Regions from separate parts of the Planococcus sp. TJ-201 genome, predicted to be linked through region 1. Evidence: riboswitches for the same ligand, from Rfam matches in the RefSeq annotation. Region 1 holds a riboswitch; each other region holds the start of a gene.
The links. A riboswitch is a leader RNA that binds a small molecule or an ion and turns the genes downstream of it on or off. The one in region 1 is predicted to bind thiamine pyrophosphate.

Region 1 (7,940 bases):
CAGTATTGCACGGCATGGTCGATTCAGAATTTAAAGATTTAGAAGTGTACTCGGAAGTGCTGCAAGACTCTGTCTTTGATTTGATTGATGCCGGAAAAGTGAATTTTGCATCTTGCTGCTCAATCACTTTATCCGAACCAAAAATGAAGCAGGTTTTCAGTGAATTTGAAAACTACCGCAACAAAATCATTATGCGCCCACAGGAAATTTCCAATCACCCTGAAATCATTCGTCGACTCGGCTTGATTTCAATCAATACGGCTTTGGAATTCGATATGTACGGCAATGTAAACTCGACGCATGTATCCGGCACAAAAATGATGAATGGCATCGGCGGTTCCGGTGATTTTGCACGAAATGCACGTCTGGCAATTTTCGTTACGAAATCGATTGCTAAAGGCGGCAATATTTCGAGTGTAGTCCCGTTTGTTTCCCATGTTGACCACACTGAACACGACGTAGATGTAGTCGTAACCGAGCAGGGCTACGCAGACCTTCGTGGACTGGCACCGCGTGAGCGCGTAGAAGTCATCCTGGCAAACTGTGTTCACCCAACGTACCGCGCGCAACTTCGTGAATACTACGATGAAGCTTTAACACGCGGCGGCCAAACACCGCATGTGTTGGAAAAAGCTTTCTCATGGCATGCAGACTTGGCTAAAAACGGCACAATGCTCCAGAAAAAAGAACAACTGGTCTAAAGAAAAGCGGAAGCGCCTGTGTAAGCTCTGCCGGGCATAAGACAGCCCAGCGAAGTGGCATGTTTTCAGCCGCACAGCTGGGTGGGCTTATGACCCAAAGAGCTGGGCGCTGGAGTCTGGACAATCAAGAAAAGCGAAAATACTATATAAGTCAAAAACCAGGCTGCCTTTTTCAGGCTGCCTGGTTTTTCAATTACCGATTTCCATAAACCTCAGAGGTGCTGCGTGTGTACAGTTCAATGATATGGCCGAAAGGATCCTCGGTATAAACTAGGTAATGAGGCTTTCCTTTATTGATGTTCCATATCTTGCTTCGCTGTTTGCCGCCGTGTTGAACCGCTTTTTCGATTGTATCGATCAAGTCATCGACAATCAGGCAAATATGCATGAATCCAGCATGTGGTGCATAGTGTTCAGCGTGATATGTAGGATCCTGAAATTCAAAAAGTTCAATGCCGACACCACTCGAAGACATCAAATGAACATTGCGCATTTTTTTCAGTGCATCGCCTTGAAGATTTAAAGTCATCGCTTCTGGATTATCATCTGCCGCATCAAAATTGAATGGACCTGCTAAGACGTAGAAGCCGAGGACTTTTTTATACCATTCAATGGCTTTGTCCAAGTCCGGGACGGCGAGCCCCACATGGGTGATAGCGCTCATAACAACCACTCCTTTCTACCTTTCTCTACCCGCAAGAATAACAAATTAAGCAAAAAGTAAAGTTAGACTTTTCTGTCTAAACAAAAATAGTTGTTGTCAAGCGTTATTTTTAGTATTATAATAAGCAATTGTGAAATTTGAAATGAGGGTACTAAAATGAAAAATTCCATCTATGGGTTAACGATAGATCAGTTAAAAGAATGGTTTTTAGAGAACGGCCAGAAAAAGTACCGTGCCGAGCAGGTATGGGACTGGTTGTATATTAAACGCGTCACGGAATTTGCAGAAATGAACAATCTTTCGAAGGACTGCATCCAGTTGCTCGAAGACAACTTTGCCATCCGGACATTGAAAGAAACCGTCAAACAGGAATCAGCGGACGGAACAATCAAGTTCCTTTTCCAAATGCAGGATGGCAACTTGATTGAAACAGTATTGATGCGTTTCAAATACGGGAATTCAGTTTGTGTCACGACACAAGTCGGCTGTAACATCGGCTGCAGTTTTTGCGCCAGCGGACTTTTGAAAAAGAGCCGTGATTTAAACGCGGGCGAAATTGTTGAGCAAATCATGCAAGTACAAGCACATTTTGATACTCAGCAAAAAGAAGAGCGCGTCAGCCATATCGTAGTAATGGGTATTGGCGAACCGTTTGATAACTACACGAACTTGATGGGCTTCCTGAACATCGTCAACTCGCAAAAAGGCTTAGCTATTGGAGCTCGCCACATCACGGTTTCGACAAGTGGTATTGTACCGAAAATTTATGACTATGCGGACGAAGGGTTGCAAGTGAATTTAGCTATTTCGATTCATGCCCCAACCAACGAATTGCGTACACGCATCATGAAAATCAACAAAGCGTACCCAATCGAGAAACTGATGGCATCAATTGATTACTATTTGGAAAAATCCAACCGCCGCATCACATTTGAATACATTTTATTACGCGACGTCAACGACCATGTGGAAGAAGCAAATCAATTGGCGAAATTGCTGGAAGACAAGCGTCATCTATCATACGTCAACTTGATCCCTTACAACTCAGTTGATGAACACGATCAGTATCAGCAAAGCACTCCAGAAGCCATTACGGCTTTCTACGACGCTTTGAAGAAAAAAGGCATCAATTGCGGCGTTCGCCACGAACAAGGCGCCGACATCGACGCAGCTTGCGGCCAATTGCGAAGCAAGCAAATCAAAAAAGAGAAAAAAGTGGCTACCGTTTAATAGAATGGAAAAAAGCGTTCCTGAGGTTTTCAGGAACGCTTTTTTGTTTTTCGTCCTTTAGATCTTTTTGGGTTGTTTGTAATTTACAGATAATTGTCTATAATTAAGACAACAAAGATACAAAAGGAGAATGCGAAATGGCAGAGATCAGAATTGAAAAACTGGGGAAACGATATGATAAAGGTGCTCTTGCTGTATCGGATTTTAATCTCCACATTCAAAATGAAGAATTTATTGTTTTTGTGGGGCCCTCTGGATGCGGGAAGTCTACCACTCTCCGGATGATTGCTGGGTTGGAGGAAATCACAGAAGGTGAATTGTACATAGATGACAAGCTGATGAATGAGGTTGAACCGAAAAATCGGGACATTGCAATGGTTTTTCAGAACTATGCCCTATACCCGCATATGACGGTATTTGAAAATATCGCTTTTGGCTTGAAGCTGCGAAAAGTGAAGAAATCCGAGATTAAGCGGCTTGTCGAAGAGGCTGCAGCGATACTCGGATTAGAAGATTACCTGGATAGAAGACCCAAAGTCTTATCAGGAGGGCAGCGCCAGCGTGTCGCGTTAGGACGTGCCATCGTGCGGGACGCAAATGTTTTCCTGATGGATGAGCCGCTGTCCAACTTGGATGCCAAGCTGCGCGTGCAAATGCGGGCGGAAATTGTCAAGTTGCACAGAAGGCTGAAAACAACCACTATTTATGTGACACATGACCAAACAGAAGCCATGACGATGGCTACCCGTATCGTCATCATGAAAGACGGGTTGATTCAGCAGGTCGGTTCGCCAAAAGAAGTCTATGATTTTCCGGAAACCCGCTTTGTGGGTGGTTTTATCGGCTCTCCTGCCATGAACTTCTTTGAGGGAAAAATCGATCAAGGTACTTATATAATGGGCGACAAAGTACTGGATATCCCGGCACCGATAATGGCCACGCTGAAGAGTGAAGGCTACGAAGGCAAGTCGGTGACGTTGGGAATCCGTCCAGAGCATATTCACGTCAACAATGAAGATTTGTCAGGTATTCCGGCAAGTGAGTTTGAAGCGGTTATTACGGTTGCTGAATTGACAGGGGCTGAAACCATTCTGCACGCGGTATACGCGGAGCAGGAATTTATTGCACGTGTTGAAGCTGCGACCACCATTGAGCCCGGAGATACCGCTACGCTTGCATTTGATATGGCCCATGCCCATTTCTTTGATGAAGAAACGGGAAATCGCATAAAAGCTATAGAATTATCAGAAACTATGATATAGTAATTTCGAAAACTTAAATAAAAACACCACTAGGGGAGCCGGATATCGGCTGAGACGAGCATAAGCTCGGACCCTTTGAACCTGATCTGGATCATACCAGCGGAGGGAAGTGGCGACCGTCTGCTATTTCCTTTATCGACTGCATACGCCGCTTCCCTTTACTGGGAAGCGGCGTTTTTATTTTGTCCAAAAAGAAAGGGAGATGGGAATATGACATTTTGTAAAGAAGCGAGAAAAGAATGCAACAGTCTGTGGCAGGCAAGCTTTGATCATCCATTCGTCAAAGGAATTGAAGATGGGACATTGCCGATCGATGTTTTTCGTTTTTATGTAATGCAGGACGCTTATTATTTATCGCATTTTGCCAAAGTGCAGGCCCTGGGAGCATCCAAAGCAACAGATTTAGAAACCACCCAGCGTTTTGCCGTTCATTCTGCGCATACGTGCAGTGCCGAAATGGCGCTCCACGAATCATTCATGGAGCTGCTTGAAGTCACAGAAGCAGACTGGACTGCCTTTGAGCCTTCGCCGTCTGCTTATGCTTACGTATCGCATATGTACCGTGCGTCGGCTGGTGACTTGGCCGATGTGCTGGCCGCTATTTTGCCCTGCTATTGGCTTTACTACGAGATTGGGGAACGCCTGAAGAACGCCAAGCCAGATCATCCGATTTATGACCGGTGGATTGAAACATATGGCTCCGAGGAATTTGGGGCGCTTGTCAATGAACAGATTGCCCGCATGGATCAATTGGCGGAAGGACTGCCGGAAGAACGCCGAAAAGAGTTGAAAAGCCATTTCCACAAGAGCAGTTATTACGAGTGGAACTTTTGGGACCAGGCATGGCGAAAAGAATGCTGGTCTATAGATGCTAGTGAAAAGGCAGGTGTATAAAATGATTCATCAGATCAAAAGAAAAACCCCGATTATCCACTGTATCACCAATCATGTGGTATCCAATTTTCAAGCGAACGGCTTACTGGCCATTGGTGCTTCGCCGATCATGGGAGAGGCACCGGAAGAAGCCGCAGAGCTCGCTGCTTTGTCGCAAGCCTTGTCATTGAACATCGGAACGCTGCATGCAGAGTCGCTGAAAAGCATGTTGATTGCTGGGGCGACTGCTAATCGGCTTGGAATTCCAGTAGTGCTGGATCCAGTGGGGGCAGGAGCGAGCCTCTTTCGGAAAGAGACTGTCCGCAAAATTTTGGATGCAGTTGACGTCAGCGTCCTTCGCTGCAATGCAGGAGAGCTTGCAGCTATAGCAGGTGAACAGTGGCAGTCCAAAGGAGTAGATGCCGGAGAGGGGCTTCTAGACGTCAGAGAACTGGCCATCTCGACTGCAAAAAAACTGGGCTTGCTGGTCGCAGTTACAGGAAAGACGGATGTTGTTACTGATGGAAAATCAACAGAAGAAATCCCTTTCGGCGACCCGATCATGGCTTCCATCACAGGAACGGGTTGCTTATTGAGCAGTGTGGTTGCTGCAGGAATGGCCGTTGAATCTGAAGATCCTTTGAAAACAGTTAGCCGCATGCTGCAGTTTTATGCAATTGCCGGTGAACGGGCTGCTAAACTTGCGGCACTTCCAGGTGATTTTCAGCTGGCTTTTATCAATCAGCTGGCCACCTTGACCGACGATAAAGTAAAAGAACAAATCTATTTGCAGGAGGGAAGGCTATGACTAAGATTCCGCAAACTTTGACGATTGCTGGATCTGATTCAGGTGGGGGTGCGGGGATCCAGGCTGATCTGAAAACCTTTCAAGAGCTGGGTGTTTATGGAACTTCTGTCATCACGGCAGTGACCGCACAAAATACAACAGGTGTCGCTGCTATTTATCCGATGTCCAAGGAAGCGGTGCGCGAACAGCTAAAAGCAGTGGGCAGCGATTTTGAAATTGCGGCGTTAAAAACAGGCATGTTGTTTGATCCTGGAATTATAAAAGAAACGGCTGCTGCCATCCGGCAGTTTAGTTGGCATAAGCTAGTTGTAGATCCGGTCATGATTGCCAAGGGAGGTGCCAGTTTATTGCAGCAGGAGGCGGTGGAAGCACTTAAAGTTCATCTATTGCCGTTGGCGTTTCTGGTTACCCCAAACATTCCAGAGGCGCAGGCACTGACAGGGATCTCCATTACAGACCCTGCCAGCAGGCACCTGGCAGCACAGCAGATTTTGTCCATGGGTGCAGAGGCAGTTGTTATTAAAGGTGGACACGGTAGGGATCCAAAGTACGCAGAAGATTATTTCCTGCATGCCAATGGGGAATCGGTGCTGTATCGTTCTACCCGCATTGCAACGGTGCAGACGCATGGTACTGGCTGTACATTTGCCGCAGCTTTGACCGCGGAACTCGCTAAAGGCCAAGAACTGCCGGAAGCAATTTTCACTGCAAAACAATTTATCCAAGCAGCGCTTAGGGTGCCACTAAATATTGGAGCTGGCCACGGACCAACTAATCACGCTGCATATAAAGCAGCGATAGCAAGCCACGAAGGAGTGGAAAGCATTGAAGTTTTCCGATAAAGCAGCAATTTATTTTATAATGGGATCAAAGAATTCGGGAATACGAAATCCTCTTAAAGTATTGGAGGAGGCATTGGAAGGGGGCATTAGCTACTTTCAGCTGCGTGAAAAAGGGGAAGGCGCTTTAACAGGTACCGATTTGCTTGAATTTGCTTCGAGCTGCCAGCAATTATGCCGCGGCTATGGTGTCCCGTTTATCGTAAATGACCTTGTCGATCTGGCATTGCAAATCGATGCTGATGGTGTTCACATTGGACAGGATGACGCAGAAGCTGGGCAGGTCCGACAAAAGATTGGGAAAGAAAAGATTTTAGGTGTCTCTGTCCACTCGATAAAAGAAGCTCAATTAGCTGCAGAAGCCGGCGCAGACTATATTGGAATGGGTCCGATTTTCGGTACTACTTCAAAAGCGGATGCAAAAAGGCCAGCTGGCGTTAAAGAAATTCAGGCGGTTGCAACAGCGTTTCCGTTATTGCCAATTGTGGGCATCGGGGGCATCAAGCCTGAAAATGTGCCACAAGTATGGGAGGCAGGCGTTGCGGGAGTTGCCGTTATTTCTGCAATCTCAGAAGCACAGGATATTGCACAGCAGATTGCCGCGCTGCAGCCCCAAAGCAAAGTAGGTGACGGGAAATGAACACGAAAAAACTAGTTATTATGGCAATGTTCGTTGCCATTGGAGTAGCAGGCTCTGCTTTTGTTTATTTTCCTGCGGGTGTTGCCCGTGCCTATCCTCTTCAGCATGCGATCAACGTACTGGCAGCAGTTTTTTTTGGACCGGGTCCGGCTGTGATGGTCGCTTTTTTGACAGGAGTCGTTAGAGTGCTTACAGGAACCGGCTCTCTTTTAGCTTTTCCTGGGGGAATGATTGGGGCTTTACTTGCGGGAATCCTGTACGCTAGATTCGGCAAAGTCTGGTTTGCTGCTGTAGGAGAAGTTTTAGGAACTGGGATCATTGCCTCATTAGTGGCCGTTCCTTATGCGCGGCTTTTTCTTGGGACAGAGTTTGGAGCGCTATTTTTTGTCCCTCCATTTTTCATCTCCAGTCTGGCTGGGGCCATATTAGGAACGGTCGTGGCAGCCCGTCTCGCAAGAGTGGAAACCTTAAAAGCATAACAAAAAATTACGGAATTTTCTGGAAGGTGTTTATAAATTCTTAATTGCGGGGAAACAGTGCAATATAGACTTTTAAAAAGGGAGTGGACAGAATATGGTAAAAATTGCAGTTGAACATCCATTTACGTCAGTACGCGAAGCTTTAGAGAAAAAAGGGTATCAAGCAGATATGCTGGAAGAAAAATCAGATTCTACGGATTATGACGTCATCGTCGTGCGCGATCAGGCAGATTTGGCTGATTACCACATGAGCGTTTCACTTGTTGAAGCTAAAGGCCGTACATTATATGAAATCGTAGAAGAAGTAGAAGAACGTCTTGTACGCGGCGGTAAAATTCAAGCGCCACAGCCTACAGAAGCTGAACGCAAAGACCATCACAGCGGTGGAGGCGGCGGATTCTTGGCCGGTGCAGCGACTGGTGCAGTAATCGGTGCAGCAGCCGG
Region 2 (7,940 bases), on a different contig from region 1:
CGCAACCAGTAGGTTTGAACGGAAAAAAGTCTATTTAATTTCGCTTGCGGTCTTTTTCATTGGGAATATTATGACGTTCTTCAGTCCGGACTTTACCTGGATGATGATAGCGCGCGTCATTACCGCAGCGAGCACCGCACTTATTGTCGTTTTGTCTCTGACCATTGCGGCCAAAATGGTTGAACCGCCTTACCGTGCGAAAGCGATCGGCCTTATTTTCATGGGGATCAGTTCCTCACTCGTTCTCGGGGTGCCGCTCGGCATTCTCATTTCCGATGCCTTCGGATGGCGCGTCATTTTCCTTGGAATTGCTGCTTTGTCCCTCGTTTCCATGGCGCTGATAGCACGCTTTATCCAGCCGATAGCTGGAGGTACAGCGGTACCGTTAAAACAGCAGCTGAAAGCGGTAGCTAGTGCAAAAATCGGTACAGCCCACCTCGCCACCATGTTCATGCTTGCCGGCCATTACACGGTCTATGCTTATTTCACCCCGTTTTTGGAAAGCAACCTGCAGCTAAGTTCATTCTGGATCAGTGTTTGTTACTTGGTATTTGGGATTGCGGCAGTTAGTGGAGGTGCCATCGGCGGAATCATGTCCGATTCAATCGGCTCGAAAAAAAGCATCATCATTGTCATTTCAACGTTTGCTGTTGCTTTGTTTCTGCTTCCGCTCACGACATTCTCTCTCGTTGCCTTCCTGCCGGTAATGGTCATTTGGGCAGCACTGAGCTGGAGCCTCGCTCCTCCTCAACAAAGCTACTTGATTGAAACTGACCCAGACACATCGGACATCCAGCAAAGCTTTAACAATTCCGCTCTACAGGTTGGCATCGCACTTGGTTCGGCCATCGGCGGCATCACCTTGACACAAACCGGCTCGGTATCTAGTACGGCATGGGTAGGTGCTGCGATTGTACTGATTGCTCTTGGCTGTGCTGTATTTTCTTTGACTCGTCCGACAAAAAAGCCCGTTACTGGACAGACAAACAGTCAGACATTCAATACCGGCTATGAACAATAATTACATTACTAAATAAAGCTCTGATAGAATCGATTGATTCTATCAGAGCTTTTATCTGTTTTTAAATAGAAAATCCAATGGCGATTTTCGTTTTTTTTGGAAGATCCCTTTTTCTTTCGCCTCTTTCAGCCATTGGGGAAACTCATTCAGCATTTGATTGTACAGTTTTTCATCGGTCACTGCGTTAATATCGGGAACATGGAAAAAGTTAGCGTTGTCGACGACGCGCCCGCTCATCTTATCAAGCTTTTTGAGCACATCAAAGTTGGAATCGCCGATACCGATAAACTGCCAGAAAATCGGCTTATCAGAGGATTCTACGATGAATTTCTTGATGCCTGACTTGCATCCGCCATCATTGATAAAAACCAAAAAGACTGGGTCTTCACTCGGTTCTTCTTTAATATACTTCTGAATAACGTCTTCCATCACTTTCGGTTCATCGTTCCGACCGAATTTGTGGACACTGTCGTTGGACAAAATATTCTTTTCCACATAGCCCATAAAAGTGGCTTCGGTAGCCGCCGGCAAACGGGAAAACTCATGGTCATAAACCCAAACATCAAGTGCACCGTCATCATCAAACTGGCTCGCTACCGCAAGCACACGTTCAACCACTTCTTGCACCACACCATCACGATAAAGCTTCCGCATCGACCCTGTAATATCTAGCACAATGCCAACCTTTGCCACAACCCCTGTTAACTTCTTTTTTTCCAATACAATACTTGCCGTTTCTTTCTTAAGGGAAATCGTACTCATTGAATAGCCTCCTCTTATCATCTTGTTTTTAGTATAGCGAAGATCCCCAAACTTAAAAAGGAAATATTGGAAATATTTAAATTTGTAAACACTAGTTCTTCCCTCCTTATGCAGAAGCCATACCCAGAGCGTCCGGAGTGATTTCAAACATCCTTTCAAACTGCCACCTTTACTTTTTCCAATCTCTTCTTTACATCTTCAACCTCTTCCTCTACACTAAACCCATCGGGAACAACCCGAACACAAAAACCGCATACCGTTTTCTGCACTAGGGGTGCCCATTATGGCTGAGATGCAAGCGCAAGCTTCGATCCCTCATAACTCGATCAGGATAATACCTGCGTGAGGAAGTGCGGCGCATTTCTGAAATAATTCCTTTTGTAATTATTTGTAGATTATGGCTGCATCTTCACGGATGCGGTCTTTTTTGTGCAAATTTTTAGGAGGAATATTGTTATGGAACCATTGCAATGCGGAACTAGCCCAATTGTCGGATTTCGTTTTTCGCTACATCCGATGACCGGCGATTTTATTCAAGTAATTAAAGGAGCGTTAAACGAGACCGACACTTCAAATGTCTGGATGCATACCGATGATGTGTCGACAGTCATCCGCGGAAAGCAGAACCACGTCTTCAATGTTGCCAAGGCACTGGCGCTGCATACTGCGAAAACTGGAGCACATGTGGCGCTGTCTGGTACGTTCTCAATCGGCTGTCCAGGCGATTCATCAGGCGACGTCTATCTCGAAAAAGACGATGTGCTGTTAAACACTGATAGTACTCAGCAATACGTGTCTTCCCAGTTTGCTTTATACCCAATGAACAACCCGGATTACATGACCGTTATTTATCGGGAAGTTGAGCGTGCCAAGCAAAAGGGTGTTTTCAATGACTCCATGCATTATGCCAGTGGCATTCACGGAGACATTCATGATGTGTTCGCCTTTTACGAAGAATCTTTTACACATGCCCGCTCCGAAGAACATCGCCATTTGGTCATGACCGTAACGATGAGCATCAACAGCCCCTCTCATGGAGGTGCTTGATTTGTTGAAATCGTGGAAATTAAAAGAAGTCGTGTTGATGTCGCTATTTGCAGTGGTTTTTGGCATCGTGTACTTGCTGTTTTTGCACGTTGCAAATATTTGGGCAGCATTGATTGGTCCGCTCGCCTATGAATGGATTTTTGGCATTTGGTTTATTGTATCGATCATCTGCATGTACATCATTCGTAAGCCCGGAGCTGCCTTCCTGTCCGAAACCATGGCGGCGACAATTGAAGTATTGATTGGCAATGCGGTCGGTCCCCGTTTGATCTTGTCAGGGGTTATCCAAGGGCTTGGCGCTGAAGCAGTGTTCGCATTGAGCGGCTACAAGCATTTCAATATTCTCATACTGATGCTTGCCGGCATTGGATCAGCTGTTTTCAGCTTTATTTACGGCTATTTTGTCTCAGGCTACGCAGCGCTCGATCCATCGTTTGTTGCATTAATGTTCACGATTCGTGTTTTAAGCGGTGCAATTATCGCAGGCATTGGCGGAAAGTATATTGGTGATGCACTGCTTGCTACTGGTTCGCTTCGCGGGTACGCCATTGCACGTGCGAAAAAAGGTGATGTGAATGCCTGAAAAAGTTTTCACTTTGGAAAAGCTGTCTTTTCGCTTTCCTGAAAACGAGAGAAAGACTTTGAATGCTCTCTCATTTTCAGTTTCCCCTGGTGAACGGCTCGTTCTAACCGGTCCAAGCGGCTGCGGCAAAAGTACATTGCTTTATTTGCTGAATCGATTGTATCCGGACAATTGCGATGGCTTAGTTGATGGCGAAATGGAGTTGTTCGGAAAATCGGCTGCCAGTTACACTGCTGGTGAAATCAATCATCGCGTTGCCACTGTTTTTCAGGATCCTGACTCACAATTTTGTATGCCAACGGTTGAGGACGAACTTGCCTTTACCCTTGAAAACTTGCAGACGTCATTTGCCCAAATGGAGCCGCGCATCACAGCAGTTTTGGAAACTACGGGACTGGCACATATGCGGAATGCCGTTATTCAATCCTTGTCCGGTGGAATGAAACAGCGTGTAGCGACTGCATGTGCACTGATCATGGAACCGGAAGTCTTATTGCTGGATGAGCCTTTGTCTCATCTGGATCCGTATACCGCAAAGCAATTTGTCCAGTGGCTGGCGAAATTGCAGCAAGCATCCAACCTGACCATTATCGCAGTCGAACACCGTTTGGACAGTTGGGGTTCTTTTTTTGAGCGTGAAATTCAATTAAGCTGTGATGGCCGCATAGTGAGCGATCAAAAGTTCAGCTCCAGCCAGCCAGTGTCATTTCCAATACGTCATTCTGTTAAACAACCAGCGATTGCTTTGCGCGCCGACGGGCTGTCAGTCACCATGAAAGACAGGCAATTGCTCGAACCGCTCACGTTTTCTGTCAGCAGAGGTGAAGTGGTTGTAGTTGCTGGTCCAAACGGCAGCGGCAAATCAACGCTTATAAAAGCCTTGTGCGGAATCTACAAAAAATCGGCAGGAACGGTCGAATCAGATGGAATTGGTTATGTGCCACAATCCCCAGAATACTTGTTCATGACGCCAAGTATTCAGCAAGAAGTCGCTTTTTCAGGGGCCACTAGTCAGACTGACTTAGACCTCTTAATGTTGCGCCTCGGCCTTGAAGAAATTAAAGACGCGAATCCATTCGCTGTCAGCCACGGGCAAAAACGGCGTGTGGCAATTGCCGCTATGCTTGCCGACAAACGGCCAATGCTGCTGATGGACGAACCGACTTCCGGCCAGGATACGGCTGCTTTGCTTGAGCTTTTTGAGTTGATTGATCAAGGTTCGAAAGAAGGCACAAGTTTTTTAATCGTCACGCATGATATGGAATTTGCAGCAAGTTTAGCTGACTCGGTGCTGCTGGTTAAAGACGGCCAAATGACTGGGAAATTTCCGGCAAATGAAGTTTGGTGCAACGACGAGCTGTTGCTGATGCACCATTTGTTGCCTCCGAAAGGAGTGGGACCTGCTGCGAGATCTTTTGCATAACATGAATCCATCCATCAAATTTATTGTAGTCACTTTATCCATGCTGGTTATCGCGTTTTTCTTCAATCCATGGACTCCATTTTTGTTTTGGATAGGCCTCATTTTGCTCCAACTAACGATGAGCCGTACAAAATGGAAGCTTTGGCTATTGTTCATGCTGCCATTTACCATAGGAGCAATCGGTTACCTATGGACAACGCTCGTCTTTGGTGAGTCAAACGATGGGATCGTCATTTGGTCATTTGCCGGAATTGATATAACCGAAGAGCGATGGTCACAGGCTTTGTCGTTAGCATTTCGCGTTATGGCATTTTCTACCTTGTCTCTCCTCTTTGCCTTCACCACTGATCCCGTTAAGTTTATTTTAAGCCTGATGCAACAGCTCAAACTGTCACCTAAGCTTGCATACGGGGTTATGGTCGGCTATCAGTTCCTGCCCATTATGAAAGAGGAATTTTTTCAAATCCAGCAGGCTCAGAGACTTCGCGGAGCTAAAATTGAAAAATACAGCTGGCAGCGATTAATAGCCATGCGCCATATCTTATTACCGATGCTTGCGGGAGCTGTACGCAAAGCCGAGCGGTCTGCATTTGCTATGGAAGCGCGCGGCTTTACAGGCGAACCAAGAATCGCTTTCTACCACCAGGTTCAAATCGGTCGCATTGATTTTCTCATGACCGGTGTTTTTCTACTCATTCTCTCCTCCAGTTGCCTTATAGGAATTTGGTTGAATTAAGGGTTTGGCGGTAAACTTAAGGGAAAAATCCTAATTTGAGGGTTTTTCTCTTTTTTTGTTTATTACTTGTATTGAAATTTGAAAATATTCCTTATGTAGTAATTTACATAGTAAGTAAAATACAAGATTTGTTTAGAATCTTTTAATCGCTTATAATGAAAGCAGTTACATGATCCTATTGGATGGGAGGAATTGCTGTGAATCAATTTCAGCTGCTTGACGAACAAGACAATCGTATTTACTTTGTCTTCGCACCAAATCACCCTCAGTCACTCTCCTTGTTCGAACAGCATCTGGAAACTATTTTATCCAGAGTCTCATCTATCGCTTCTAATGGAGAACCGTATTTATGGATTTTAAAAAGAATTGCCATAATTGGTGAAGATAAAATCAGCTATTTTCCTGACAATGAATTATTGATCGAACCTGACGTTTTTATGGAGACATCCATTCATTTGGATTACATAATATTATTATTTATTAGACACTCTCCTGCTTCTCCATTTGAAATCCAGCCAATTCCAACGATTGAAGGCCATACCAATTTCGAAGATGCACAGAAAGAAGCATTGGAAAAAATAACTTCCTTAAAATCGTTGTCTCCCCATATCGAAATAAAGGCATTGGGTGCCAAAATGATTTACAACATTCCTTTAAAGTAAAGCTTTTGAAAAAGCAAAAACCTTTCACGTAAGTTATGGCATACAAATAAACCAATGTTGAAACTTGCGCCTTTGAGGGCTTGCTTCGACATTGGTTTTTGAATTGAACTGAATGAATCCTAAACTATGTATGCTTACACGGCTCCAACATGTCCGTATGACCTTACTCAATATCTTGTTTTTTGCTTTTATTGATCAAATAAACAAAAATAGCCACAAGAAATACAATCATAGCTGTTCTCCAATTCACACGTCCTGCTTCTGCATCCAGGCCGGCTTTGACGACTTCATTTTTTGCTCCCACAGTGGACACTCCAGCTACTTTTGCATCAATGTCCCTAAGTTGAAATATCGGATAAATAGAATCTTGCAGCAACAAATCTGGTATTTTAATCGTTGACCAGATGACAACAGGCACTTGACCGGTCGAAAGGTCAGGACCCTCCACTTTTAGATTGTTCGGATGGAATTCAACTCCAATTGATAAAAATAAAGTACATACCAGTATCATCATCGTTTTATTCATCTGCTTCCGCTCCCATTTGGATGATGTACGACGTATTCTTCTCTAAATAAACCAACTATTTCGGGTTTTCTTTCTGTTTGAAGATACTGAGCAGCGCATCTTCAAACAGCAGCCCCGATCGTCTTTATTTGCATATGGGATTTTCTAATGTCTCTAGTATTTTCTTGAGACATTCCAAATGCAAAACGAAATGACACTAACACTCGATAACAGCAACCTGTCCTCCAACAAATTCAGGGTCACGGCCTGTCTCTGCTGATGGCTGGCTATTTTAGGGAAATCCAGCAATCAAACAAAAGTCCACCTTGTTCTTTGTGATTGCTAATTGCTGTTATCATTTACTTTAACATAAATGAGAATGATTATCAATATCATCTTTCGATATATACGTAAACTCAGTACATGTGTACAAAGCTTTCCCGCAACGTTAAAGTAAAAAAGAAAGTTACAAGTGGGGTCGAAAAGCATCCACTCGACAGCCGTCGTCCTGTTAAAACACATAAAAAAAAGAGCTGAAATTTCAGCTCTCTAAAGTTCCGTATGTGATATCATCTTCATCATTTGCATTGACTCCGTTTTTCACATGAACAATTGTCCGCAAAATTAACTTTGCGTTTGTACTTTCCAAAATCCAACGTTCATCTGGTACAATTTCAAATTGCTGCATGACTGTATCCTTTGACTTGACTGAACCTGCAAATTCCATCGATTGTTTCGCGACAACAGTTTCATAAAAATCAAAATCGCTGTCGTCTCTTGTATCTTCTACAAGCTTAACTACATTTAACTCGATAAAATCAATGGTCTGTTCGCCATCGCCGCCATCAAGATAAATGGTACCATTTAACGTTTCGCCTTCTTCTAAATGCGGCCTTTCCACAACGGTGTTCACTTTTAACGAGCCTATGCCGATAGATGATAAAAAATCTTTGAACTTCATAACGCAGAACCCTCCAACTTTTGTTAGTACTTATATACCACAATAATACTTTTTTAAAACAATACTACAATTCGGTGTAGTCATATTGATTTTCCAAATTGATCTCATGTTTATTGTAGCGGCGTTTAAAGAGTTTATAGAAATGAGAAACCAGAACACGCAGCAAGGCATACATAGGTATCCCTAATATAACCCCCACGATTCCAAACAAGGAACCTGCTGTCAACAGCACAAATATAA
Region 3 (7,940 bases), on a different contig from region 1:
CAATCGCTTGTTGGGTTGTTCCTACTTCGAAATGCTCGAATGCCGGTTTGGCTATACCAGACATTCGCAGCAGCCACAGTTTTTCCACACCGATCACATGCGCAATGGTTGCATGAATGGAAGAAAAAGAGTTGGCTCCCTCTTTCTGATAAAACTCCTCACCGGTTTTTTGAACGTGTTCCAAGCAAGCCAGTGTCGCCCATTTGTGATAAGAAAACAGTTTTTCTGTATTCATCCTTTACGCACCTTCCTCCGCTTTTACTTACGATTCAAACCAGCGTTGCATTTCTTTCCACCATTTTTTGTAGGTGGCCTTGCCCTTTCAAAATTCCTGCTCAATCATAGCGTAGTAATAATGGTCTTTCCATTCGCCATTGATATAGAGAAACTCCTTTAGCAAGCCTTCCCGACGAAATCCGGTTTTTTCCAATACCCGAATTGATCCCTCATTATCCGGAGACACATAGGCCTCAATACGGTGGAGACGAAGTTCTTCGAACCCAAAAACAGTCATCAGCTTGACCGCCTCCGTAGCAATGCCCTTGCCGATATAAGCTTCATCGATTGAGTAGCCGACCAAGGCACTTAAAAAAGGCATACGCTTCACACTGTAGACAGAAATATGACCGATCAGTTTTTTTGTCTCATGCTCAAAAATTCCTACGCTGTATTCCCGGTTTTCTCTTGCCTGATAGATTGATTCCCGAATTTTTTCCCGCTGAACGGCTGCTGAAAAATAACTGTCCCGATGACGCGGTTCATATACAGACCAATAATCCCGGTTGCGCAGCAGCAATTGAACCATCTCTTCTGCATCGTCTACCGTTAAACTGCGCAGGTAACAAGTCTGCCCTTCGAAAAGCAAATTCATACTAGGCCTCAGCAGATGTCAGCGAAATGAATTCCTCGGCATCCTGGACACATAGAGCGATTCCTTTTTCCCAGAAAGCCTGCTGGGTAATATCTTCGCCCAAATGCTTTTGTGCCAAGTCTTCTGCTGACATCACTGCTGTATCACGAAGCAATGCCAAGTATTTTTCTTCAAAGCCGCTTCCTTCTTCCAATGCTTTCGCATAAACACTCAAAGAGAACAAGTAGCCGAAAGTGTACGGGAAGTTGTAAAACGGCACGTACGTAATATAAAAATGCAGTTTAGATGCCCAGAAATGCGGATGCGTCGATGCCAATCCGCCTGCAAATCCTTCTGTCTGTGCCTGCTCCATCAATTCATTTAACCGGGATGCCGGTACAACGCCTTTTTTGCGTTCTTCATAGAAACGGGTTTCAAAAAGGAAACGCGAATGGATGTTCATAAAGAACGCCACACTGCGCTGGACTTTATCTTCCAGCAACGCAATTTTTTCTTCCTTGGACTGCGCATTTTTGACTGCCGCATCTGCCACGATCATTTCAGCGAATGTCGATGCAGTTTCAGCTACATTCATTGCATACGACCGGTTCAAAGAGTGGACAGGACGAAGCGCATAAGTATGGAACGCATGGCCAAGTTCATGCGCCAAGGTCGCTACATTGGACATGGATCCACTGTAAGTCATAAAAATACGTGACTCTTCACTCAGTGGCAAGCCGGTACAAAATCCACCTGGCCGCTTGTTCGGACGGTCTTCGGCTTCAATCCAGCCTTTTTCAAATGCTTGCTGCGCGAATTGCTCCAGCTCAGGTCCAAATTTCCCAAACTGCTTAAGAATGAATTCTGCACCTTCTTGATAAGAAAACTGCTGGGTGCTTTTTGTTACCGGTGCGTCCACGTCATACCAATCCAGTCCGTCTTTGCCCAGCAGTTTGCCTTTTTGGTTTAGATAGTTGACGAAAGGCTGCTTGTTGTTGCTAATGGCTCCCCACATAGCGTCCAATGTTTCCTGCTTCATGCGGTTGATATGCAACGGCTCCTGGAGAGGATTGTCCCATCCACGCTTTTTATAGGTTTCCAAACGGAATCCGGCGATGGAGTTTAAAGTCTTAGCGAAAAACTCTTCTTTATCTGTCCAAGCCTGTTCCAGTTTTTCGTAAGATTCTTTTCGCACTGCTGCGTCTTTATGTGAGCTTAAGTTATTTGCCTGCCCAACGGATAACGATTTAGGTTCACCATCCACAGTAACCGTAACTTGGATTTCTCCAACCAGCATATCGTACAACTGGCTCCAGCTATGGTAGCCATCTACGCCTAAAGCGGTAATCAGGCTTTCTTCTTGTTCAGACAGCAGCATCTTCGCTTCTTCGCGCCATTCGTTCAAAATAAAAGTGAACTCCCGCAACGATTCTTCTTTGAGCAGCTCTGTCCATCCCCCTTCTTCTGTTTTCGACAAATCTTGTTGAATTTTTTGGAATGAATTTTGAAAGCGCGCTGACAGAGAAGAAGCTTCACTTTCCAAAACGCCTGCTTTTTTATCTTGTGTATTCTGAGCCATCAGACAGCCGATAAATGCACCGGATTGGCTCAGATGCCGCATCACACTGTTCATGTGTTCAAGTAAATCGGCTACTTTTTGAGCATCTTCTTTTTCAGTCGGCACTTCAAATTGGTGGACCAACTGTTCGAATGCAGAAATTTTTGTTACTGCTTCGTCCATATGCAGCCGTAATTCCTGTGATTCACTGCCTCCTGGAAATAGCGTATCCAAGTCCCATACTTCCGGATATTTAACTGTCATGATATTGCCCCCTGGTAAACTAAATTTTCTAAAAATGCTCCTTTAGTATATCATTTTTCTTTCCGGAATCGGAACATTATTCCACTTCTCGAGAAAACACTTCACCTTATCGCCATTTCTAGGAATTTTTTTGGAAAAGGATATTTGTTGATTGAAACGGCTACCGTTATACTGAAATGAAGGAGGGATTCCGCATGATTCGTATTTTGCTTATGACAATCGCTTTTATATCCGTAGTTGTCATGAATACTTTAGCAAACACCTTGCCATTGAATAACCAAACCACAGGCGAAATTTCTAATCGGCTTCTCGTCCTATTTACTCCAGCTGGCTATGTATTTTCGATTTGGTCTATCATTTATCTATTGCTGGCTGTTTGGATCATTGCTTTCTGGGTGCGTTTTAAAAAGGGAGAGATTCCTTCATCCAAGATCGCTTTGTTTTTCATCTTAAGCTGCATCTTTAATATCGGCTGGCTGCTGTTGTGGCATTACGAGTTTTTTGCTTGGTCAATCATTGCAATGCTCGGATACCTGGTAGCGTTGATCGCCCTTTACCTGCAATATGGAAATTCGGAACGAACTTTTACTGAACGGCTTCCAATTTCAGTTAATATGGGTTGGATCAGTGTTGCAACCATTGCCAATATCAGCTTTGTTCTGACTTATTACAATTGGAGCGGATGGGGACTCAGTGATCAGCTCTGGACAGTAATCATGCTGACAGTGGCGACTGCACTCGCTTTGCATATTCGCTTCCACCATTTCGATATTCCGTTTGCCGCGGTCTTCATCTGGGCATTTATCGGAATCGCCGTCAAGCATGGTACAGGTGAAATGCTGGTAACAACAGCCTCTCTTTTCCTGAGCGGTGTTATCTTAACCGGTATTTTGCTCATCAAAAAAAGAACGGCTCCAGCAGTTCAATAAAACTGCGGACTACTCGATACAAACGAGTAGGTCCGCAGTTTTTTTGCAGAAAAAAAGATCCGGTTTATGGACCGGATCTTTTTGTTTCTCTATTTAATTTGTTATTTATCCAGCTTGGTAAGCAAAATGGGTTCGCCTTTTGTGACAAGAACCGTGTGCTCAATCTGCGCCACCAAAGATTGGTCCGGCGTAATAAATGTCCAGCCATCGCCAGATTCTACAATGTGCTCGGCTTTCTGCGAGATAAATGGCTCTACTGCCAGCACCATGCCTTCTTTCAGGATGGTCGTCTCCCATGCATCGTAATAATTTAAAATGTGCTGAGGAGCTTCGTGCAACGATTTGCCGATGCCATGGCCGGTCAGATTCTTGATGACGAACAATCCTTGTTCTTTTGCTTCGCGTTCAACTGCTTTGCCGATTTGGTTAAGCTTTGCACCAGCTTTTACTTTTGTCATCGCACGATCAAAAGCCGAAGCAGCCGCCTCACAAATTTTTTCTTTGTCCGCATGCCCTTCCCCAACAACAAACGAAATGCCAGTGTCAGAGAAAAAACCTTCGTATGAGCCGGAAACATCGATATTCACAATATCCCCATCCTGGATTACGCGGTCGCCCGGAATGCCATGAGCTACTTCTTCGTTAACGCTGATGCACGTAAATCCTGGGAAATCATATTCCGATTTCGGACCGGAAACACCGCCAAGCTCCTCAAAAAGTTTACCGCCTAATTCATCAATTTCCTTGGTAGTGACACCGGCTTTGGTTGCAGCCTTCATCGTTTCCCGAATTTCAGCTACCATTTGGCCAGCTTTTTTTAACATTTCAATATCTTTTTCATTAGTTGCTATCATCAATGACCCTTCTTTCAAGCTTTTCTATTCAAGAATTATACCACAAAATTAAATCACAGGCTCCTGGTTCGGTCCATTTTATCCCTTGCATTGGCATAGAAAAGAAGGCTGTCCAAGGACAGCCTTCCCATTTTTAGGCTTCTGCATCCACCAGCTTTGGGGCTGCCGCAAAAAGCGCAGCACAGACAAAAGCCGCCAGCAAAAATACCGGTATCATATAAGTTGCATTGTAGATGACCGAGTAGATGACCACATTGCCTTCAGCAAACATGCTGAAGAACAAGATCCCCGTCACCACGTGAACAAGATAACGAAGCGCCGAAGCAATCAATACACCCAATACAATTACCGTAAGCATCTTTCCAGTTTGTTTGGTTTGTGCATGCTGCAAGTATTTTGTGCGCATGACGCCTGCCAGACCTACCACTCCATATGCCAAAAGATAGTCCAACAACACTTGCATGACGACGAATCCAAACGACAATGGTGTGACCGAGATAAAACCGGAAACAATTTGCAGCAGACCCACAAGGAATCCCGTCAGCACACCGGCACCGACTCCTCTTCTAAAAGCGATCAATACGATTGGAATCATCACCAGACTGACAGATCCGCCTTGTGGCATCCGGAACGAAATAAAATCCAGAACAAACCCAAGAGCTGCGAAAATGGCGATTTCCATCATTAACAAAACTTTTTTATTTCTCATGACTTCCTCCTTAATGTGTGATGCACATCACCAGAAGGGCCGTGAATAAAACCATATTAAAAACGACGCCAGGACAGAGCCTGGCGCCGTTGTAAGGGCCGGTTTCCATCCACATCCCTGCGCAAGTGTTAACTTACAGGTTCAAAGGGTAAGAACAATTTGTTCACTCTCAGCAAAAGCTCCCCTTGTGGTGTATACAACTATTTGACTTTCACCTGTATTGTACACAAGCCTCCTCTTTAATGCAAGGCTGTTTTAAGATAGTCTGATAGGGTAAAGAAATGAATAGAAAAGCTAATTGAAAGGTGGTGGAGGCAGCCGAGATTTCGGGCTTGCCAAAAAATGATTGAACTATTAAAAGACCTAATCAAAATTCAAAGTGATACAAAAGAAGGAGCAAACGAGGCTCTTCTTTTTTGTGCAGATTGGCTGAAGGAAAAAGGCGAAACGGTCACTGTCCATGACAACGAAGGCTATTTGATGTTGACCGCAACTAAAGGCCAAGGCGAAGAAACTTTAATTTGGAACGGCCACGTAGACGTTGTTCCAGGCCATAAAGAACAATTTTCTCCAGTCGAAGAACAAGACCGTCTTTACGGACGAGGGTCTGCAGATATGAAAGCCGGGGTTGCCGCAATGATGCAGGCGTTTATTGAACTCGACAGCAGCAGCCTTAACCGTATCGTTCAACTGCATATCGTAACCGATGAAGAAATTGGCGGCCGCAACACGTCGAAGTGGCTGGTTGAACAAGGATACCATGGCAACTTTGTTATTTGCGGAGAACCGACTGGACTGAAAGTTGGCCTGCAGTCCAAAGGTATTTTGCGGATGGATATGACGTTCAAAGGCAAACCTGCCCACGGTAGCCGTCCATGGGAAGGCATCAATGCCATTGAATCGGCGATGAAGTTCCATATGGCGATCACGGATCTGCCATTCCGAAAAGAATCAACCGAATATTACGAGCACCCTTCCGTCAACCTGCCAATCATTAAAGCAGGCGACCGCTATAACGTTGTTCCTGAAATTTGCGAAATGTCCTACGATATCCGCTTTATGCCAGGACAGGACAAAGATGAAATAATCCGTCAACTGGTAGAACTGGCTGATACATTAGATGTCGATATGGAATATAAAGCTTCAGGCTCTACACCTGCACTTACTACGACAAAAGAAAATTTATATATTCAAAGTTTGCAAAAAGCGATTTTGGACACAACTCAACAAGAACCCGTTTTATTCGGCCAGCACGGCGCAGCAGACACCCGCTACTATGCGGCAGTAACCGGCGGCGAAGGTGCTATTGAATTTGGCCCGAGCGGCGATGATTGGCATGGCAACGCTGAATATGTGTTGATTTCAAGTGTCCATTCTTATAAAGATATCTTGTTGGCACATGCGCAATCTGCATAAAAGGTTTGCAATCCGAAGAATTCGGGAAAATGATAAGTATTAACCCCATGAATGGAGAGATTTAAATGGCAATTGGCAGACTATTGAAATCAGCGATAAAATACGGACCGATCGCGTACCCGATCATTCGTAAAGTTTTAAATAAAAGAAAACAAGGCAAAGCTGGACAATCAGCTCCTCAACAGCCTGATACGCGTGGCAGAAAACGCTAAAATAAAAAAAGTTCCGGCATACACATGCCGGAACTTTTTTTTTTGGATTAAGAAATCAGCTTAAAATTCACGGGCGCTTCCGCTTTTCTTTGTCCAGACTTCAGCGCCCAGCTCTTTGGGTCATAAGCCAACCCAGCTGTGGGGCAAAGAGCGCCACACTGCCGGTCTGTCTTATGCCCAGCAGAGCTGCACGGGCGCTTCCGCTTTTCTAGATATAAGGCATTGCTTCGCGCAGTGCAAAATAACCGGTTGGGCTATCGTCAGAAGGCCGCTGTGCTGTTTCGTCAGCTTCGTTATCCTCAGCATTTTCTGGCTCTTCCTGATCCTGTGCTTCCATAATTTGCTCGAAAGACAATGGGTTCGGCGGCGGCATTTCAAAATCTTCCACCGTCCAAGCTTCCTGGTATTCACTGAAAAACGCATTCGCCATGGCCTGATAACCCGCTGCATTCGGATGAACATCCGCTGGATTCGGAACTTTATCCACTGCATTTGAACCAAATGATTGGTCTACTGATACAAAAACAGCCCCTGCCTTTTCAGCCGATCGCTGAAGAATTTCATTGAGCCGGTCAAGCTGTTTGGCAGTTCCGTTCTTTTGGCTGTCACGAACGTGCGGGTAAGCAAAGTAATACCCCATCACGTAAACCGTTGCTTCAGGGGATTTTTCCGTGAGTTCTGCCAAAATCAAGTCCATATTTTGTCTTGCCTCGTTAAGCGCAAAATCCACTTGAACTTGTTGGAAAGTCAAAGACCCCTGTGCCGCGTCTCCCTGGACAAGGCGCAAAAGATCGTTTGCCCCGGCCGAAACAGTAATAAGATTGGCTGAAGACAACACTTCTTCCGCTTCCTCACTTAGGATGCTGTCTAATACATCTGATGTGGTGAATCCTGGAAAAGCCAAGTTTTTCGAATAAAATGCCACCGGCTGATTGCGCGACAGCTCTTGGGCGATCAAATCTGCGTAACCGGCATCTATTTGGCGGTCAGGCGTCTGCCCTGCTGCAAGTGAATCGCCAATAGCGATATAAGCCGCTGGAATTTGAAGTTCAGCCTGTGCAGCAGCTGTTCCGCTAAACAGCAGAAATCCGGCCATTGCCGCTATCCAATACTTCTTCATTTCAATCACCTCTTAGAATGCCCAGTTT

Region 2: another riboswitch for thiamine pyrophosphate. It lies ahead of AC4EG4_RS00520 (YkoF family thiamine/hydroxymethylpyrimidine-binding protein); the one in region 1 lies ahead of tenA (thiaminase II).
Region 3: another riboswitch for thiamine pyrophosphate. It lies ahead of thiT (energy-coupled thiamine transporter ThiT); the one in region 1 lies ahead of tenA (thiaminase II).

The regions. Positions count from the first base shown of each region.
Region 1 covers NZ_JBZDOG010000003.1:370,335-378,274, forward strand. The annotation lists gene scpC (succinyl-CoA:acetate CoA-transferase ScpC) at 1-701, shown strand, start outside; gene AC4EG4_RS10170 (VOC family protein) at 895-1,365, opposite strand; gene rlmN (dual-specificity RNA methyltransferase RlmN) at 1,522-2,595, shown strand; gene AC4EG4_RS10180 (ABC transporter ATP-binding protein) at 2,733-3,857, shown strand; TPP riboswitch at 3,879-3,982, shown strand; gene tenA (thiaminase II) at 4,068-4,751, shown strand; gene thiM (hydroxyethylthiazole kinase) at 4,753-5,538, shown strand; gene thiD (bifunctional hydroxymethylpyrimidine kinase/phosphomethylpyrimidine kinase) at 5,535-6,380, shown strand; gene thiE (thiamine phosphate synthase) at 6,400-7,017, shown strand; gene thiW (energy coupling factor transporter S component ThiW) at 7,014-7,496, shown strand; gene AC4EG4_RS10210 (YkuS family protein) at 7,591-7,940, shown strand, end outside.
Region 2 covers NZ_JBZDOG010000001.1:93,002-100,941, forward strand. The annotation lists gene AC4EG4_RS00510 (MFS transporter) at 1-1,021, shown strand, start outside; gene AC4EG4_RS00515 (vWA domain-containing protein) at 1,073-1,783, opposite strand; TPP riboswitch at 2,044-2,149, shown strand; gene AC4EG4_RS00520 (YkoF family thiamine/hydroxymethylpyrimidine-binding protein) at 2,240-2,830, shown strand; gene AC4EG4_RS00525 (ECF transporter S component) at 2,832-3,413, shown strand; gene AC4EG4_RS00530 (ABC transporter ATP-binding protein) at 3,406-4,836, shown strand; gene AC4EG4_RS00535 (energy-coupling factor transporter transmembrane component T family protein) at 4,838-5,572, shown strand; gene AC4EG4_RS00540 (hypothetical protein) at 5,770-6,234, shown strand; gene AC4EG4_RS00545 (hypothetical protein) at 6,398-6,760, opposite strand; gene AC4EG4_RS00550 (sporulation protein) at 7,281-7,700, opposite strand; gene AC4EG4_RS00555 (AI-2E family transporter) at 7,765-7,940, opposite strand, start outside.
Region 3 covers NZ_JBZDOG010000009.1:41,238-49,177, reverse strand. The annotation lists gene AC4EG4_RS17230 (DinB family protein) at 1-235, opposite strand, end outside; gene AC4EG4_RS17225 (GNAT family N-acetyltransferase) at 323-871, opposite strand; gene AC4EG4_RS17220 (M3 family oligoendopeptidase) at 873-2,672, opposite strand; gene AC4EG4_RS17215 (TspO-related membrane protein) at 2,867-3,601, shown strand; gene map (type I methionyl aminopeptidase) at 3,703-4,455, opposite strand; gene thiT (energy-coupled thiamine transporter ThiT) at 4,589-5,164, opposite strand; TPP riboswitch at 5,262-5,360, opposite strand; gene AC4EG4_RS17200 (M20 family metallopeptidase) at 5,507-6,580, shown strand; gene AC4EG4_RS17195 (hypothetical protein) at 6,646-6,792, shown strand; gene AC4EG4_RS17190 (SGNH/GDSL hydrolase family protein) at 7,001-7,912, opposite strand; gene AC4EG4_RS17185 (aminopeptidase) at 7,925-7,940, opposite strand, start outside.